3 regions of the Streptosporangium sp. NPDC049376 genome follow, and region 3 is predicted to be linked to each of the others. Evidence: predicted binding sites of a transcription regulator. Region 3 holds the regulator's gene; each other region holds the start of a gene.
The links. Region 3 encodes LexA, which represses DNA repair genes until DNA is damaged. Its sites were predicted from a motif close to TCGAACANNTGTTCGA; they were not measured.
Positions count from the first base shown of each region.

Region 1: the regulator LexA is predicted to act here: its motif matches at 4,103-4,118, upstream of ACIBVQ_RS02865 (SAV_6107 family HEPN domain-containing protein).
Region 2: the regulator LexA is predicted to act here: its motif matches at 2,786-2,801, upstream of ruvC (crossover junction endodeoxyribonuclease RuvC).

Region 1 covers NZ_JBITMT010000001.1:621,945-628,190, reverse strand. The annotation lists gene ACIBVQ_RS02885 (amino acid permease) at 1-358, shown strand, start outside; gene ACIBVQ_RS02880 (universal stress protein) at 355-1,263, shown strand; gene ACIBVQ_RS02875 (transcriptional regulator) at 1,533-2,027, shown strand; gene ACIBVQ_RS02870 (PP2C family protein-serine/threonine phosphatase) at 2,177-3,403, shown strand; gene ACIBVQ_RS02865 (SAV_6107 family HEPN domain-containing protein) at 3,409-3,855, opposite strand; gene ACIBVQ_RS02860 (L,D-transpeptidase family protein) at 4,582-5,364, opposite strand; gene ACIBVQ_RS02855 (YbaK/EbsC family protein) at 5,483-5,962, shown strand; gene ACIBVQ_RS02850 (GNAT family N-acetyltransferase) at 6,039-6,246, shown strand, end outside.
Region 2 covers NZ_JBITMT010000016.1:107,327-113,572, forward strand. The annotation lists gene ACIBVQ_RS31095 (MFS transporter) at 1-87, shown strand, start outside; gene pdxT (pyridoxal 5'-phosphate synthase glutaminase subunit PdxT) at 158-748, shown strand; gene ACIBVQ_RS31105 (YebC/PmpR family DNA-binding transcriptional regulator) at 752-1,504, shown strand; gene eis (enhanced intracellular survival protein Eis) at 1,573-2,730, shown strand; gene ruvC (crossover junction endodeoxyribonuclease RuvC) at 2,834-3,418, shown strand; gene ruvA (Holliday junction branch migration protein RuvA) at 3,415-4,035, shown strand; gene ruvB (Holliday junction branch migration DNA helicase RuvB) at 4,097-5,143, shown strand; gene yajC (preprotein translocase subunit YajC) at 5,370-5,738, shown strand; gene secD (protein translocase subunit SecD) at 5,858-6,246, shown strand, end outside.
Region 3 covers NZ_JBITMT010000018.1:33,613-39,858, forward strand. The annotation lists gene leuS (leucine--tRNA ligase) at 489-2,975, shown strand; gene lexA (transcriptional repressor LexA) at 3,052-3,762, opposite strand; gene ACIBVQ_RS32205 (hypothetical protein) at 3,962-4,312, shown strand; gene nrdR (transcriptional regulator NrdR) at 4,795-5,256, shown strand; gene ACIBVQ_RS32215 (vitamin B12-dependent ribonucleotide reductase) at 5,341-6,246, shown strand, end outside.

The DNA.
Region 1 (6,246 bases), on a different contig from region 3:
ACGCCGCCAGGTCCCGGTCGCGAACACGATCATCGTCGCCGCGTTCGTCTCCCTGCTGGCCGGGTTCATCCCGCTCGGCCAGCTCGCCGAGGCCACCAGCATCGGGACCCTGTTCGCCTTCGCCATCGTCAACGTCGGCGTGCTGGTGCTGCGCTACACCCGGCCGGACCTGCCGCGCAGCTTCAGGACCCCGTTCTTCCCGCTGACACCGGTCCTCGGGGTGATCTTCTGCGTGGTGGTGATGCTGGGGCTCGCCGGGGTCACCTGGCTCGCCTTCGCGATCTGGATGACCGTCGGCCTGCTCGCCTACTTCCTGTACGGCTACCGCCACTCACGCCTCAGCAGGAGCGTCCGATGAAGATCGAGCACATCCTCGCCGGATTCGTCCCCGGTGGCCGGGGCCAGGACGGGCTGACGCTGGCCGTACTGCTGGCCCGGCGGGCCGGGGCCCGGCTGACCGTCGCCCACGTCCACGTGCCCACCTGGCCGACCCCGGGACCGGGGAAGATCGACGCCGAGTGGCGCGCCTACGTGGCCGCGCAGGCGCAGACCGTCCTGGAGCAGGCCCGCGAGCTGCTGGCCGGCGTGCGGGACGTGCCGGTCGACTTCGTCTCCCACGGCCACCGGGGCAGCGGCAGGGGGCTGGTCCAGCTCGCCGGGCGGCTGGAGGCCGACGCGGTGGTCATCGGCCCCGCCCCCGGCGGCGGTAAGGGCCGCATCCGGGTCGGCAGCACCGCCGACCAGCTCCTGCACACCTCCCCCGTGCCCGTCGCCCTCGCGCCCCGCGGGTACGCCGAGAGCCATCCGCCGGCCCTGCGGAGGCTGACCGTGGCCTACCGCCGCGACCCCGCCTCCGACGAGGCCGTACGGCAGGCCTTCGAGCTGGCCGGGCGGATGGGCGTCCCGCTGCGCCTGGTCACCCTTGTGCTGGGCGGGGGACGGCGGGGCAGGGTCGAGGCCGAGATGCTCGGCAGGATCAGGGAGAAGGTCACCGCCGACCTCGACGAGATCGTCCGGGGGCACGACGACGTCCGGGTCGACGTGGAGGTGCTTGAGGGCAGGGACGTGGCCGCCGCGCTGGCGGGCACCGACTGCGAGGGGGCGATGTTGATCTGCGCCTCCAGCGAGACCGGGCCCCTGCGGCGGGTCTTCCCCGGCGACGTCTCGCTGAAGATCATACGTTCGGCCCCCTGTCCGGTGATGATGGTGCCCAGGAGTCCCGCCGGGAAGCGAGGGTCCGCCGGACGGCGCGGGAAACGGTGATGATTCACTATCCGCCATGGGACAAGCACGGCGTTTGAGGCGGACCACATCGGATCGGATTCGACATCTTTTTTCCAATCAGCTTGACCTTAGGCGCCCACAGCTTTACCGTCACTGTCCGTAACCACACCTCGCGGCGTTATCGGGTAAACCCCGACGCATCAGTCACCGAAGGTGCCTACCCCAGGCCAACCCGGTGGTTGGGGCATAAGTTGCGAGGGAGGACAATCAACTGAAAGCAGTACATAACCGAGCCGGGGGGCCACACGATGCCGTCTGAATACGCCAAGTCGCTGGGTGCAAGACTCCGCGCGATTCGCACTCAGCAGGGCCTGTCCCTGCACGGAGTCGAAGAGAAGTCCCGCGGTCGTTGGAAGGCCGTTGTCGTCGGCTCCTACGAGCGTGGGGACCGTGCGGTCACGGTGCAGAAGCTGGCCGAGCTGGCCGACTTCTACGGGGTTCCGGTCAATGAGCTCCTGCCCGGGGGCAGCGCGCCGAGCCCTCTTGGCCCCACGCCGAAGCTTGTGATCGACCTTGAGCGTCTTGCCCAGCTGCCCAAGGAGAAGGCGGGTGCGCTGGCTCGTTACGCCGCCACCATCCAGAGCCAGCGTGGTGACTACAACGGCAAGGTGCTGTCCATCCGTCAGGAGGACCTGCGCTCCCTGGCCGTGATCTACGACAAGTCCCCCAGTGAGCTCACCGAGGAACTCATCACCTGGGGTGTGCTCGACCCCGAGGCCCGCAGGGCCGTCGAGTCCTTCTGACGACCCGTCCGGTCGCGGGCACGCGCGGCTGGGCGTGCCCGCGAGCCGTGGTCTTCCTCTCTCGTTAGAACATGGCCCGCACGCCGCCACGGATCACCATCGCTGTGGTAGGAAAAGGCAAACATGGCATTTAACGAGATGTGGTGGACATGGCCCGGGGAGAGGATCGTCACGATCACTCTCGACCGCGCCCTGAAGGCCGTCTCGCCTCACTCAAGGCGGCCCTGGGCTCGACCAAGACCCGGGCGTTCCTGCGGCTGCTGACCTCCGTCGGGGCGACCAGGACCCAGGAGACGCTCAGGCTGCTGCCGTTCGTCGTCATGGCCCTGGTCGCGCTGATCGACTTCGGCTCCGGGCCGACCTCCGGGCTGCTGCCGCTGCTCGCCCTCGGCCCCGCCTTCGCCAGCGTGGCCTGCGGCCTGGCCAGGACCACGATCTCCGGCCTCATCGCACTGGCCCTGTGTGTGGCGCTCGGCGTCTACAACGACATCCTGTGGACGCCCCGCACCAACATCACCATGGCCGCCATCCTCGGTGTCACGGTGGCCAGCGTGCTGGCCAGCGCGGGACGCCTGCGGCACGAGCGTCAGCTCGCCGACGTCCGCTCCGTCGCGGAGGCCGCCCAGCGGGTGCTGCTGCGACCGGTCCCGCGCCGCGCCGGGCCGGGGATCGGCGTGGCCGTCTCCTACACCTCCGCCACGGCCGAGGCCCGCATCGGCGGCGACCTGTACGAGGTGGTGACCACTCCGCACGGGGTGCGCATCATCGTGGGAGACGTCCAGGGAAAGGGCCTGGAGGCCGTGGAGACCGCCGCCGTGGTGCTCGGCGCCTTCAGGGAGGCCGCCCACGACGAGGCCAAGCTGCAGGGCGTCGTGGCCCGCCTGGAGAACGCGCTGTCGCGGGAGCTGTCGGGCGAGCAGTTCGTCACCGCCGTACTCGCCGAGATCACCGACCTGACCGATCTCGGCGAGGCGCAGGAGGGCACCTCCATCACCGTCATCAACTGCGGTCATCCGCCGCCCATGGTGCTGGCGGCCGACGGCAGCCGTTCCTTCGCCGACCCGCCCGACGAGGCCCTTCCGCTGGGCATGGCGTCGTTGAAGGGGGCCGAGGCCGTGCCGTACCAGATCGGCTTCGAACCCGGTGACCAGGTGCTCTTCTACACCGACGGGGTCATCGAGGCGCGCGACGGGACGGGCCGGTTCTATCCGCTGGCCGACAGGGCGCACCTGCTGAACGGCTCCGACCCGCAGCTGGCCCTCGACGCGCTACGCGCCGACCTGCTGCGTCACGTGGGCAAGCCGCTGAACGACGACGCCGCCATGCTCCTGCTGCGCCACCGCGCCGCCCGCCCGCTGGCCTCATCGGCGGCCTAGAGCCGCTAGCCGGCCAGGGGGACGCGGGCCGGGAGGGTGGTCTGGGCGGGCAGGCCCAGGAGGGTCTCCACCGTGACGACGAACCGCTCGGCCTCGGAGATCAGCTCCTCGGCGTCCCTCGCCGAGACCATGCGGGTCATGCCCGCCTCGGCGGCGGCCCGTTTGGTCGCGCTGGTCTCGAAGTAGGGGGCCCACTCGGCCAGCCTGGGCTCGGCCTCGGGCAGCAGCTCCCAGGCGCTGCGCAGGCGGCGCCTGCGGCCGTCCATGGGCCGTGGCCGCGCGGCCAGGATCGCGGCCGCGGCTCTGAGCGCCGCCAGGTGGGCGGCGACGTATCGGGTTGCGGGGGTCCGGGCGGCGCCCGCCTCCTCAAGACAGTCGCGCGCGTCGGCCAGGTGCGCCCGCACCGTGGACGAGAGCCGGGGCCCATCGGAATCGCTGAGCCGAGGGGTCATGTGCTTCAGCCTCCTTGGTCGCAAGCGGCTCCCGGCGAATCCGCCGGTCAGGTCAACACTCGCAGACCCCACCGACAAATCCTCCGGGCGGCCGGACGAGGAGCTTCCCCTCTCCCCGCCCGCCCCGGCCCGGCCGGGCCGCCGTGGCCGACGGTCCCGGAAAGGCCAACCACCCTGGACGTGGACCGCGAGCCCCACGTCATCACATCGAACATAAATTCGATCACTGGTAGTGTCAAGTAAACGCACGAACAAAAGTTCGACACCACCGGGCAGCCTAGAACCATACGAATCACCCACCCCGGAAGAACCGCCGGAGAGTCGCCGGTCGCGCGCGGACAAGCCGGGGCGGTCACGGCCAAGGGGTTTCGGACATCCCCGGCTTCCCTCCCTCACCCAGCGGACGCACGGCCGCCTCCATACCCCTTTCCCTGTCGCATTGGCTGATTTATAGGCCTGTGCCTGCTTTAAATGTTCAAGGTGGAGTTTGAGCGTTGTGCGGTTTTCTGCGGCATCTCGGTGGCCGGGAGTCGTGGGCGCCGCGCGTTCCGCGTTGCCCACGAGTTCCCCATGACGAGAACACGGCCCGGTGTTCACAGGGCGGGGAAACAGCCGTCAAGACGGGCCCGCCACGGCGCCCTTTCCCGCGCCCCCGCGGCGGCCCCGGGAACGACCGTGCCCCCGGCCCTTGAAGGACCGGGGGCACGAAGAACCGCGTTCACTCCGTCAGCGAACGAATCTGCCCCGGACGTGCACCGGGACTCCCGTGCCGAGCATGCCGGGCAGGACCGCGGCGACGTTCATCGGCAGCCGCACACAGCCGTGGGAGGCCGGGGCCAACGGCACCGAGAGTGCGCCGTGCAGGGCGATACCGCCGTTGAAGAAGATCGGGTTGTAGAGCTGACCAAGGTATGACCTGTGCCAGCCGTTCCTGCGCCAGGTCGTCTTGTAGTCGCCCGTCGGCGTGCGGGCGCTTCCGCAGAACTTCTGGGTCTTGCCCTCCCAGGTGGCCGTCTCGCAGTACGGAATCCCGCTGCCCGAGGAGATGTGGCTGATCAGCTTCACCCTGCCGTCCACGTACAGGGTCATCACCTGCTGGGTGAGGTTGACCTCGACCCTGGTCGGCCTGCCGTTGGGCACCAGCACCTTCGGCGACCTGGGGTTCTGTAGAGCGTTCCAGGTCTTCCTGGTCACGGTGCTGGTCGGCGCGATGCCGTTGATCTTCTGGAAGGCCCACAGCGCGGTCAGCGTCGTGCCGCCGTAACGCCCGTCGGCCGTGCCCGGCAGGTAGCCCAGCTCCCGCAGCCTGGTCTGCAGCGCCTTGACCGCGGTCCCCTTCGCCCCGAGCCTCAGCGTCTGGCCGGGGGCGACGAACCCCGGCGCCGCCTGGGCCGTGACCGCGGTCGCCGCGGAGGTGACGACCTGAGCGTTCGCGACACCGGGAGAGGCCAGCAGCATCGCCCCCGCCGTCACCAGGGCGGCCACTCCGAGCCGTCCTCCAACCCCCATCACCATCATCCCCTCCTGTCAGTCAAGCCCGAACAACGGACCATAGCGCACCAACCATCCACTCTCCGGCAACGGTTATGAAGAGGTAATCGATGGTCAACCCGTTTAGAGTGACCGGGTGCCGGAAAAGTTGCATCCCAACATCGAGAAGGTCGCCGCGGCTCTGAGAGAGCACGGCGTCACCGGAGAGATCGTCGTCTTCGACGAGGCGACGCCGACGGCGGCGACCGCCGCGGCGCAGCTCGGCTGCGAGGTCGGCGCCATCGCCAACAGCCTGATCTTCGACGCCGACGACCGGCCGCTCCTGGTGCTGACCAGCGGCGCCCACCGGGTGGACACCGGTCTGGTCGCCGAGAAGGTCGGCGCGGCGCGGGTACGGCGGGCGACCCCCGACTTCGTCCGCGCGGCGACCGGCCAGGTCATCGGCGGCGTCGCCCCGCTGGGACATCCCGCCCCGATCAGGACCCTGGTCGACGTCTGGCTCGACAGGCACGAGGTGGTCTGGGCCGCGGCCGGCCACCCGCACACGGTCTTCCCGACCTCCTTCGCCGAACTCCTCCGCGTCACCGGCGGGACCCCGGTCGAGGTCGAGCGCTGAACGCCAGGCGGACACCCGCCAAACCCTGACGAACCTCTCAGATCCTCATGGTGGTCATCCTGCTAGGGTGCGTTGCGTGATCGAACTGCGACGGGTCGGCCCCGAGGAGTTCGCCGTGGGCCTCGACGCGGTCCTCGACGTCTACACCGCGGCGATGCTCCCGCCCGCCGACCAGCTCACCGGGCGAAGGGCGATCATGAGAGGCCACGCCTCCTACTCCCGGTTCACCTGCCTGTTCGCCGAACGCGCCGACGGCAGGACGGTAGGCTTCGCCTACGGCTTCC
Region 2 (6,246 bases), on a different contig from region 3:
GTCCTGTACGGCAGGCGCCACCACATGAGGAGCCTGGATCGGATCGACGTCGACCACACCTTCCAGGATGCCTCTGCCCCGGCCTGACCCGGTTTGGGGCGACGCGCACAGTGGCCATACGCTGAAGGGGCGTTCCGAGCCCTTGGAGAGGACCACTGTGAGCATCGCCCCGACCGTCGGAGTGTTCGCCCTGCAGGGAGACGTGCGCGAGCACACGCGCGCACTGGAGGCGGCGGGTGCCAGGGCCGTCGCCGTACGGCGCCCCGGTGAACTGGAGGCGGTCGACGGCCTGGTCATCCCCGGCGGGGAGTCGACCACGATGTGGAAACTCGCCGAGACCTTCGAACTCCTCGAACCGCTCAGGATGAGGATCAAGGGCGGCATGCCCGCCTACGGCTCGTGCGCGGGCATGATCATGCTGGCCGACCGGATCGAGGGCGGCATCGAGGGTCAGCAGACCATCGGCGGCATCGACATGGTGGTCCGCCGCAACGCCTTCGGCCGTCAGGTCGACTCCTTCGAGGCGGACCTCGACTTCGCGGGCCGGGGCTCGATACGGGCGATCTTCATTCGCGCGCCGTGGGTGGAATCTGTCGGTTCCGATGTCGAAGTGCTGGCTCGGGCCGAAGCTGGGGATAGGATCGTCGCGGTCCGCCAAGGACCGCTGCTCGCCACGTCCTTCCACCCGGAACTTACCGGGGATGTCGGTGTGCATTCATATTTTGTTGACATGGTGAGGGAGCTCTAGCCGATGTCCGGCCACTCCAAATGGGCGACGACGAAGCACAAGAAGGCCGCGCTTGACTCCAAGCGGGGCAAGCTGTTCGCCAAGCTCATCAAGAACATCGAGGTCGCGGCCCGAACCGGCGGCCCCGACCCGGACGGCAACCCGACGCTGTACGACGCCATCACCAAGGCGCGCAAGAGCTCGGTCCCGATCGACAACATCGAGCGCGCGCGCAAGCGTGGCGGCGGCCTTGAGGCGGGCGGCGCCGACTGGCAGACCATCATGTACGAGGGCTACGCCCCCGGTGGGGTCGCGGTGCTGATCGAGTGCCTCACCGACAACCGCAACCGCGCCGCCTCCGAGGTCCGCGTCGCCCTGACCCGCAACGGCGGCTCGCTGGCCGACCCGGGCTCGGTGTCCTACATGTTCAACCGCAAGGGCGTCGTGCTGGTGCCCAAGGGCTCGCTGAGCGAGGACGACGTGCTGACCGCGGTCCTCGACGCCGGCGCCGAGGAGGTCAACGACCTCGGCGACCAGTTCGAGGTCGTCTCCGAGGCCACCGACCTCGTCCCGGTCCGCAAGGCCCTGCAGGAGTCCGGCATCGACTACGACTCCGCCGAGTCCAGCTTCGTGCCGACGATGAACGTCCCGCTCGACGAGGACGGCGCCCGCAAGGTCTTCAGGCTGATCGACGCCCTTGAGGACAGCGACGACGTCCAGAACGTCTGGGCCAACTTCGACGTCTCCGACGATGTCCTGGAGAAGCTCGACGCCTGAACGGCCGTCGTGCCGGGCGGGACGACCGATTCGCCCCGCCCGGACCGCGCCGCCTAGGTTGGGTGGCTGTGAAGCTACGTGAACTGACCGCGGACGATCTCGACGCGGTGACGGACAATCGCAGGCGGGCCTTCGGACCGGTGTCGGAGGCGGTCCAGCGGCAGTGGGTCGGGATGGTGACCCCCGCACTCGAAGCGGGGAGATATCTCGGTCTCTTCGACGGCGCCCGCCTGGTCGCGACGAGCCGGATCAACGACTTCACCCAGTACTGGCACGGCAGGCCGATCTCCCTCGGCGGCGTCGCCTCGGTGACCGTCGCCCCGGAGGACAGGGGCGGGGGAGCAGGCCGGACCATCATGCTGGCCACCCTTGAGCGCTGCGCCGGCCTCGGTCACCCGGTCTCCGCCCTCTACCCGGCCACCACCCACATCTACCGATCGCTGGGCTGGGAGCACGCCGGAGCCATGCACCGCGCCGTGCTGCCCGCCGAGGCGCTGCGGACCATCAGGCGGACCGAGCAGGTCCAGGTCCGCAGGGCCGGGCCGGAGGACGCAGAGCGGGTCGTCTCGGTCCTGCGGGGAGTCCACCTGGCCACCCGCGCCTGCGGCCCCGTCTGCTGGGACGCCGACGTCTGGCGGGCGCGCCTGGCGACGGGGGACGACTTCGTCTATCTCGCGCACGACGGCCTCGTCGTCTACCGCTGGCGTGACCAGGACCTGGAGGTTCCCGTCCTGGTCGCGGGCTCGGAGGCGACCGCGCGGACGCTGTGGTCCCTGATCGGTTCCTCGGCCTCGATCGCCAGGTCCGTCCACGCGGTCGTGGCCCCCGACGACCCCGTCTTCTGGCTGATCGGGAACCGCCCGACGGACGAGGTGGGCCAGACCCGCTGGATGTTCCGCGTCGTCGACCTGGCCGCGGCGATCCGTGAGCGGGGTTTCCCGCCCGGCGTCACCCTCGACACCGTGATCCAGGTCGAGGACCCCCAGCGGCCGGAGAACTCCGGGCCCTGGCACCTGTCCGTCTCCGGAGGGCGGGCGACGGCCGAGCCCGCGGGTACCCTCCCCTTGGCTCTGCCCGTCTTCACGGCCGGGGCGTTCTCCGCCCTGTTCTGCGGGGTTCCGGCCGCGACCCTGCGCAGGACCGGCGGACTGACCGGTTCCGCGGACGGCGACGCCGCCCTGGACGGGGCCTTCCACGCCAGGCCGTACATGCTGGACCACTTCTGAGGGGTGCCTGCCCGGGAACCGTGCGTCGTGTGCGCGCAGGCGGTAGAGTCTGGCACCGAACAGGTGTTCGGCGAGTGGAGGCGTGCCGGTGCGGTTGCCCGAACTGCGGGTGATGGGGGTCGATCCCGGGCTGACCCGGTGCGGGCTCGGCGCGGTCGAGGGACGGCCGGGGGCGCCGCTGACCCTGGTCAAGGTCGGGGTCGTGCGCACCCCCGCGGAAGACGAGACCGGCGCGAGGCTCGTGGCGATCGAGGCGGGCATCGAGAGCTGGCTCGACGAGATCAAGCCGGACGCGGTCGCCGTGGAGCGGGTCTTCGCCCAGCACAACCTCAGGACGGTGATGGGCACCGCGCAGGCCTCCGCGGTGGCGATCCTGTGCGCCTCCCGCCGGGGGCTGCCGGTGGCGTTGCACACGCCCTCCGAGGTCAAGGCCGCGATCACCGGCAGCGGCACCGCCGACAAACGACAGGTCGGCACGATGGTGACCAGGCTCCTGCGCCTGGACGAGATGCCCAAGCCCGCCGACGCCGCCGACGCCCTCGCCCTCGCGATCTGTCACGTGTGGCGGGGCGGGGCGCGCAACAGGCTCGCGGAGGCGGTCGCGAAGGCCGCCGCTCCCGGCACGAGCGCCGCCGCCTACTTCCGCGGCGGGGGCAGGGCCGGATATTCGAAGGGAAGCACGAAGTGATCGCCTCGGTGCGGGGACGGGTGGCCGCGATCGCGCCGGAGGGGGCGGTGGTCGAGGTCGGCGGGATCGGCGTGCTCGTCCACTGCACACCCGGCACACTGGCGGCGCTGCGGGTGGGGGAGGAGGCCAGACTGGCCACCTCGCTCGTGGTCAGGGAGGACTCCCTGACACTGTTCGGCTTCGGCACCGACGACGAGCGTCTGGTCTTCGAACTGCTGCAGACGGCCAACGGGGTCGGCCCCAAGGTCGCCCTCGCCATGCTCGCCGTGCACACGCCGAACGCCCTGCGGATCGCGGTGGCGAGCGCCGACGTCAAGGCGCTGACCAGGGTGCCCGGAGTCGGCCCCAAGGGCGCTCAGCGGATCATCGTCGACCTCAAGGACAAGCTCGGCACGCCGGAGGAGGCGGTCAACGCCGCGCTCGACGGCACCGCCGCAGTCCCGCCCTGGCGCGACCAGGTGCACTCGGGCCTGGTCGGTCTCGGCTACTCGGTCAGGGACGCCGACGAGGCGGTCGCCACGGTGGCCGTCCAGGCCGACGCCGAGATCGCGCAGGGCAGGGTTCCCCAGGTCGCCGTGCTGCTCAAGGCCGCGCTTCGCGTGCTGAGCGTCCGGTGAGACAGGGCACAGGAAAGGCGGAGACGACGTGAGCGCGGAACGGGATCTGGTCTCACCCGAGATGGAGGGTGACGAGCGCCTGATCGAGGCCGCGCTGCGTCCCAAACGTCTTGAGGAGTTCATCGGCCAGGCGCGGGTGCGCGAGCAGCTCTCCCTGGTGCTGCACAGCGCGTTGCGGCGCAACCGTCCCCCGGACCACGTGCTGATGAGCGGCGCGCCCGGTCTGGGCAAGACGACCCTCTCGATGATCATCGCGGCCGAGCTCTCCGCGCCGCTCAGGCTCACCTCCGGGCCCGCCCTCGAACGGGCGGGTGACCTCGCGGCGATTCTGTCCACCCTCTCCGAGGGAGAGGTCCTCTTCATCGACGAGATCCACCGGATGGCCCGTCCCGCCGAGGAGATGCTCTACCTCGCGATGGAGGACTTCCGCGTCGACATCGTGGTCGGCAAGGGGCCGGGCGCGACCGCCATCCCGCTGGAGGTGGCGCCCTTCACCCTGGTCGGGGCGACCACCAGGGCGGGCCTGCTGCCCGCGCCGCTGCGTGACAGGTTCGGCTTCGTCGCGCACATGGACTTCTACGAGGCCGCCGAGCTCGAACAGGTGTTGCACCGTTCGGCACGGCTGCTCGGCCTGCGTCTCCCGGGCGACGCGGCACACGAGATCGCCGGGCGCTCCCGGGGCACGCCCCGCATCGCCAACCGGCTGCTGCGCCGGGTGCGCGACTTCGCCGAGGTCCGGGCGGACGGGGTGATCAGCAGGGACGTCGCCGCCGCGGCGCTGAACCTCTACGAGGTGGACGCCGAGGGGCTCGACCGTCTCGACCGCGCCGTCCTGGGCGCCCTGCTCGGCAAGTTCGGTGGCGGTCCCGTCGGTCTGTCAACACTGGCGGTCGCGGTGGGGGAGGAACCGGAGACCGTCGAGGTGGTCGCGGAGCCGTTCCTGGTACGGCAGGGCCTGCTGGCCCGCACCCCTCGCGGACGCGTCGCGACCGCGGCGGCCTGGGTCCACCTGGGGTTGACGCCCCCTCCCGGAGCCTTCGGCGCGGTGCCGATGCCCGGCCAGGGGCCTGACCTGCATGATCTTGGGGATGACCCCGCAGCGTCCTGACGTTGAGTTACGGTGAGAAAACGCACGGGGTTGATCACAAAAAGGTGACAACCGTATCAAAATGGGAACTTCCCCGCGCGCCAGAACGTGACCTCGTTGCCGCGCTCCTAACAGCTCGCCTAAACTCCGTGGCTTGGCTGGCTGTGTAGGCTGACGTGCTGAGCGCGGCGTGGCCTCACATGACGTCCGGCTCCGGCCGGTCATCCTTAACCGAAGGAGCGGCCCAATGGGCGGCAATTACTCCAGCCTTATCATGATCGCGCTGATGGTCGTGGTGTTCTACTTCCTGCTGATCAGGCCGCAGCGTAAGCGGCAGCAGGAGCAGGCGCAGATGCAGAACTCCCTCACCCCGGGGACCCGCATCATGACCACTACCGGGCTTTTCGCGACGGTGGTAGCGATCGACGCCGAAGATGTGATCCTGGAGATCGCCCCCGGCGTCGAGACCCGCTGGGTCAAGGCCGCGATCGGGCGTGTGGTGGGCCCGGTCGACGACACGCAGGGCGACGCCGAGAACACCGACACCGTGGATGACAATGTGGTGGAAACCGCGCAGTCGCCCGGTGACGACCAGGACTCGACGACCAAGAAGTGATAAGTAGGCTCGCCAACATTCCCTATAGCCGAAAGAACTGACGACCAGTGGCCCGACCGACCAGCGGCCAGAGCAGACCGGGGCGCGTGCTCCTACTGCTACTGGCGATTATTCTCGCCATGGGTGGGGTGATGCTCCTGAACAGGGCTTACACCCCCGAATATGGCCTCGACCTCGCCGGTGGCACGACAGTGACACTGCAGCCCGTCACCCCGAACGGCACGGCTCCCACAGAGGAAAGCCTGGATCTCGCCGTCGGCATCATCCGAAACAGGGTGAACGGCAGCGGTATCTCCGACGCCGAGGTCGCCAAATCCGGTGACAACATCGTCATCTCCGTCCCCGGAGTTGGCCAGGAGGAAGTCGTCAAGCTGGTCGGCACCACCGCGGAACTGCGTTTCCGTCAGGTGATGGCGGTCGCGGCAGGGGCACCCCAGCCGCCGGGGCAGATGCCCACCCAGGCGCCGACGCCGTCATCCTCCCCCTCCTCGACGGCTCCCGGCAAGAA
Region 3 (6,246 bases):
CTCACGGGAGGCAGGGATGTTCGCAGGGAAACCGGAGAACGCCCCCCTGAACTGGAGTCCTGTGGGGTCGGTCGGTGGATCCTGCATCGGCAGGCCGGCCTCCAAGGGATCCGGGCCCTGCCCCGGCTCGACTGAGTGTGCCACGGTGAGAAGAGTAAACTGACGGGACATGCGAGGTCACAACGGATGTGTCCCCATCAGGTCTCGGCCCGCTCCAGGCACGTGATTGCTCTTATTGTGCTGGATCGCCGGACGGGCGTCCTCCGTTTACCGTGATCCAATTCGTTTCCCCAGGCCACGAATACGGCTTGCGGACTGCGATAGTCTTGCCGTATGCGTGCCGCGACCCTGCTGCTTACCGGGCCGCATCGGCCTTCTCGGCGTTAGACGCCCGCCGGTGCGGCTGCCCTTCGCATGAGCGGAGGGTTTTTCTATTGGGCCGGACGGGTCAGATCATCGCAGCAGACGTATACCGAGGGAAGATTGACGTGAGCGAGCGAGCCGACGTGAACAGCGACGAGCAGCACTACGATCCGCAGGCACTGCAGGTCAAGTGGCAGCGGCGGTGGGAGGAACTGGACCCGTTCCACGCCTCCGACGACCCCGCGGACCCGCGTGAGCGTCGCTACATGCTCGACATGTTCTCCTACCCCTCGGGCGACCTGCACATGGGTCACGCCGAGGCCTTCGCCATCGGTGACATCGTGTCGCGCTACTGGTTCCAGCGCGGCTACAACGTGCTGCACCCGATCGGCTGGGACTCCTTCGGCCTGCCCGCGGAGAACGCCGCCATCAAGCGTGACGCGCACCCGGCCGAGTGGACCTACGCCAACATCGAGACCCAGGCGGCCTCCTACAAGCGTTACGCGGTCTCCTTCGACTGGTCCCGCCGCCTGCACACCAGCGACGCCACCTACTACCGGTGGACGCAGTGGCTGTTCCTGCGCTTCTTCGAACGCGGCCTGGCCTACCGCAAGGGCGGCCTGGTCAACTGGTGCCCCAACGACCAGACCGTGCTGGCCAACGAGCAGGTCGTCGGAGGCAGGTGCGAGCGCTGTGGCGCCGAGGTCGTCCGCAGGGAGCTGACCCAGTGGTACTTCAAGATCACTGACTACGCCGACCGGCTGCTGGACGACATGGCCCAGCTGGAGGGCGGCTGGCCCGAGCGCGTGCTGACCATGCAGCGCAACTGGATCGGCAGGTCCGAGGGCGCGGACGTCAACTTCGTGATCGAGGGTCGCGACGAGCCGGTCACGGTCTACACCACCCGCCCCGACACGCTGTACGGCGCGACCTTCTTCGTCGTCGCCCCGGACGCCCCGCTGGCCGAGGAGATCGTCTCCGACGAGCAGCGGAAGGCCTTCGAGATCTACCGGGCCGAGGTCGCCAAGCTGTCCGACATCGACCGGCTGTCCACCGAGAAGGAGAAGACCGGCGTCTTCCTGGGCCGCTACGCGATCAATCCGGTCAACGGCGAGCGCATGCCGGTCTGGGCGGCCGACTACGTGCTGTCCGACTACGGCCACGGCGCCATCATGGCGGTTCCCGCCCACGACCAGCGCGACCTCGACTTCGCCCGCGCCTTCGACCTGCCGGTGCGGGTCGTCGTCCACACCGGCATGGCCGACCCGGGGGAGACCGGGATCGCCACCGCGGGTGAGGGCACCCTGGTCAACTCGGGGCCGCTGGACGGCCTGTCCAAGGCCGAGGCCATCCACAGGATCATCGAGGTGCTGGCCGGGCGCGGGACCGGCAGGGCTGCGGTCAACTTCCGCCTGCGTGACTGGCTGCTGTCCCGCCAGCGTTTCTGGGGCTGCCCGATCCCGATCATCCACTGCGCGGACTGCGGCGAGGTCCCGGTCCCCGACGACCAGCTGCCCGTCACCCTGCCCGACATGCGTGGTGAGGCGCTGGCGCCCAAGGGTGTCTCCCCGCTGGCCTCGGCCGAGGACTGGGTCAACGTCTCCTGCCCCAAGTGCGGCGGAGCCGCCAAGCGTGACACCGACACGATGGACACCTTCGTCGACTCCTCGTGGTACTACCTGCGTTACGTGGATCCGACCTACCTGGACGGTCCCTTCGACGTGGAGAAGGTCCGCAGGTGGGGGCCGATCGACCAGTACGTCGGCGGTGTCGAGCACGCGGTGCTGCACCTGCTGTACTCGCGTTTCTTCACCAAGGTCCTGCACGACATGGGCATGCTCGACTTCACCGAGCCCTTCCTGCGCCTGCTGAACCAGGGGCAGGTCATCAACCAGGGCAAGGCGATGTCGAAGTCGCTGGGCAACGGGGTCGACCTGGGCCAGCAGATCGACACCTACGGCGTCGACGCGGTCAGGCTGACCGTGCTGTTCGCCGGCCCGCCCGAGGACGACATCGACTGGGCCGACGTCTCCCCGGCCGCGTCGCAGAAGTTCCTGGCCAGGGCCTTCCGCGTCATGGCCGAGGCCGGTGCGGGATCCGCACCCGGCGTCGCCTTCTCCACCGGTGATCTGGAGCTGCGCAAGGTCGTCCACCGGACCGTGGACGAGGTCACCAAGCTGCTCGACTCGCACCGCTTCAACGTCGCGATCGCCAGGATGATGGAGCTGACGACCGCCGCCAGGAGGGCCATCGACTCGGGCCCCGGTGCCGCCGACCCGGCGGTGCGCGAGGCCGCGGAGACCCTGGCGGTCATGCTGTCCCTGGTCGCGCCGTACGCGGCGGAGGAGGGCTGGGAGCGGCTGGGGCACCCCGCCTCCGTCGCGACCGCCGGGTGGCCGGTCGCGGAGGCGGCGCTGCTGGTGCAGGAGACCGTCACCTGCGTCGTACAGGTCGCGGGCAAGGTCCGTGACCGTCTGGAGGTCTCCCCGGAGATCTCCGATGCCGACCTGGAGGCACTGGCGCTGGCGTCGGAGAAGGTGCAGGCCTTCCTGTCCGGCGCGCCCCGCAAGGTCATCGTCAGGGCCCCCAAGCTGGTCAACATCGTTCCCTGATCGTGAACGCAGAAAGGAGTGACCCTCGGTTTGAGGGTCACTCCTCGCGTTCCGGGAGAGATGCCGCCGGGGCGCCTCAGAGCTTGCGCAGCACCGCCACGACCTTGCCCAGGACGGTGGCCTCGTCACCGGGGATCGGGTCGTAGTTCGTGTTGTGCGGAACCAGCCAGACGTGGCCGTCCTTGCGCTTGAAGGTCTTGACCGTGGCCTCGCCGTCGATCATCGCGGCGACCACGTCGCCGTTGTCGGCGACGGGCTGCTGGCGGACGACCACCCAGTCGCCGTTGGCGATCGCGGCGTCGATCATGGAGTCGCCCGTGACCTGGAGCAGGAAGAGGGTGCCCTCGCCGACGAGCTGCTTGGGCAGGGCGAAGACGTCCTCCACGCTCTCTTCGGCGAGGATCGGGCCGCCGGCGGCGATCCGGCCGACGAGCGGCACGTAGGCCGCGGTCGGGCGGTTGACCGAGGTCTCCTCGGCGTTGGTGTCGGGGTCGACCCACAGCACCGGCTCGCCGGGCAGGCGCACCTCCAGGGCACGCGGGCGGTGCGGGTCGCGGCGCAGATAGCCCTTGCGCTGCAGGGCCGTCAGCTGGTGCGACACGCTGGAGGTGCTGGTCAGCTGCACCGCCTCGCCGATCTCGCGCATCGACGGCGGGTAGCCGCGCTGCTGCACCGAGTCGCGGATCACCTCAAGGATCTTGCGCTGCCTGGGGGTGAGGCCGAGGGAGTCACGCCTGCGCACCGTCAGGTCACTGACGGCCGCGCCGCTCTCGTCGCGCTCACTCATATGATCTCCTCGCTCCCGGTCTGTATTGGTTGCGTCGCACACAGCGACCGTACCTCCGCCGAAGATCATACTCAAACATTTGTTCGAATGGTCCTCGAAATCGGTGGCGGCGTGGTGTACAACATCGTACGGGAGTTCGATCGACATCGTGTTCGATTCGCCGATCTTTCTTCGACATGTGTTCGGCCAGGTCGAAGAGATGGGGGGCACCGTGAAGGCGGCCACGAGGACAACCAGGCCCACGTTGACGCTGGTCAGGGGCACCGGGGAGGCGGCCGCCAAGGACGCGGGCCGTGGGGCGGCGGGGGGAGGGCGGCCCGTCGCGCGTCCCCGTGGGACCGCCGCGGGGCGTGCGGGCCGTACGGTTCCGGCGGTTGCGCGGAGGCGGGCCGTCGCCGGGGGGAGGGTGGTGCACGCGACCGTCCGGCGGAGGCGTGCCCCGGTCAGGCTGACCCGCAGGGGGAGGGTCGTGGCGGTCCTGGCGCTCGTGCTCCTCGTTCTGGCGGCCTTCTGGGCGGGTGCCCTCCTGGACGCGGCCCTCGCCTCCTAGGAGGCTTTCCGGGGCGCCTCGACGGGCCTCTGCGGGCCCTGTGGCCAGTGGGGGTCCTGGCGTTCCGAGGAGGGGCGGGCGGGGGCGCCGACGACGGAGCGTGACGACGCGCCCCGGGCTCACCCGATAATGGATCTCGGCGATCGGCCCGTTCGCATGCCCCGGGGAGGGGTGCCGCATGTCCGGACGGCGCCCGCGGGGCCGCACCGGAAGGGCGACACGCCCGGCTGACGCCCTTGAGCTGCGCTGATCGGCGACTTCGCTCGGCAGGCCCTTCCTAACTTGCGTTCATGGTCCGACACTCCTACGGTTGGACCACAACATCTAGTGGCTTCATCATTCCGCTCCACCATAGATTGTGTTTCTATTACCGCATCTCGACCATTCGAGGGCGTGCGTGAGCGTCTCCACACGGAGATCGCAGAGCCGGCGGAGCAACGCGAGGAAGATGAGCCGCTGGGCAAGTCAGGGAGGCGACACGCGTGCACTGTCCGTTCTGTCGTCATCCTGACACGCGGGTCATCGACAGCCGGTCGACCGAGGACGGCAGCGCCATCCGGCGCAGGCGCACCTGCCCGGAGTGCGGGCGCAGGTTCACCACGCAGGAGACGGTGTTGCTCATGGTGAGCAAACGCAGCGGGGTGACCGAGCCGTTCTTCCGGGACAAGGTGATCGCCGGTGTCCGGCGTGCGTGTCAGGGGCGCCCGGTGAGCGAGGACTCGCTGGCCCAGCTCGGCCAGCGGGTCGAGGAGAGCATCCGGGCGACCGGGGCCGCGGAGATCGCGGCCCACGAGGTCGGGCTGGCGATCCTGGGCCCGCTCCGCGAGCTCGACGAGGTGGCGTACCTGCGTTTCGCCTCCGTCTACCGGGGCTTCGAGACCCTGGCCGACTTCGAGGCCGAGATCGAACAGCTGCGCGCCGAGCGTTCCGCGCGGCGCGACTGAGTCAGTCCCCGGGCGCCGGGGGAGTACGCGGCGTGTTGAACTGGTCCGACTGGGGGCTCCATGGAGCCTCGGAAGGGGGAAGTCATGACGGAGACGGTCAACGGCGCGGTCGCGCGCGGGGGCAAGCGGCCACGCAAGGGACTGAAGATGAAGCGCATCTTCACCACGCCCGGGGTGCACCCGTACGACCAGGTGACCTGGGAACGCCGTGACGTCGTCATGACCAACTGGCGGGACGGCTCGGTCAACTTCGAGCAGCGGGGCGTCGAGTTCCCCGACTCCTGGTCGGTCAACGCCGCCAACATCGTGACCACCAAGTACTTCCGGGGCGCCGTCGGCACCCCGCAGCGCGAGTGGAGCCTGAAGCAGCTCGTCGACCGGGTGGTCGGCGTCTACACCAGGACCGCGGTCGAGGAGGGCTACTTCGCGACCGAGGAGGACGCCGAGATCTTCGACCACGAGCTCAAGCACGCCCTGGTCAACCAGGTCTTCAGCTTCAACTCGCCGGTCTGGTTCAACGTCGGCACCGCCTCCCCGCAGCAGGTCAGCGCCTGTTTCATCCTGGCCGTCGACGACCAGATGGAGTCCATCCTCGACTGGTACAAGGAAGAGGGTGTGATCTTCAAGGGCGGTTCGGGCTCGGGGGTGAACCTCTCCCGGATCCGTTCCTCCAAGGAACTACTCTCCAGCGGCGGTACGGCCAGCGGCCCCGTCTCCTTCATGCGCGGCGCCGACGCCTCGGCGGGCACCATCAAGTCCGGCGGCGCCACCCGCCGCGCGGCCAAGATGGTCGTCCTGGACGTCGACCACCCCGACATCGAGGAGTTCATCGAGACCAAGGCGCGCGAGGAGGACAAGGTCCGCGCGCTGCGCGACGCCGGGTTCGACATGGACCTGGGCGGCAAGGACATCGTCTCCGTCCAGTACCAGAACGCCAACAACTCCGTGCGCGTCTCCGACGAGTTCATGCGGGCCGTCGAGAACGGCGGT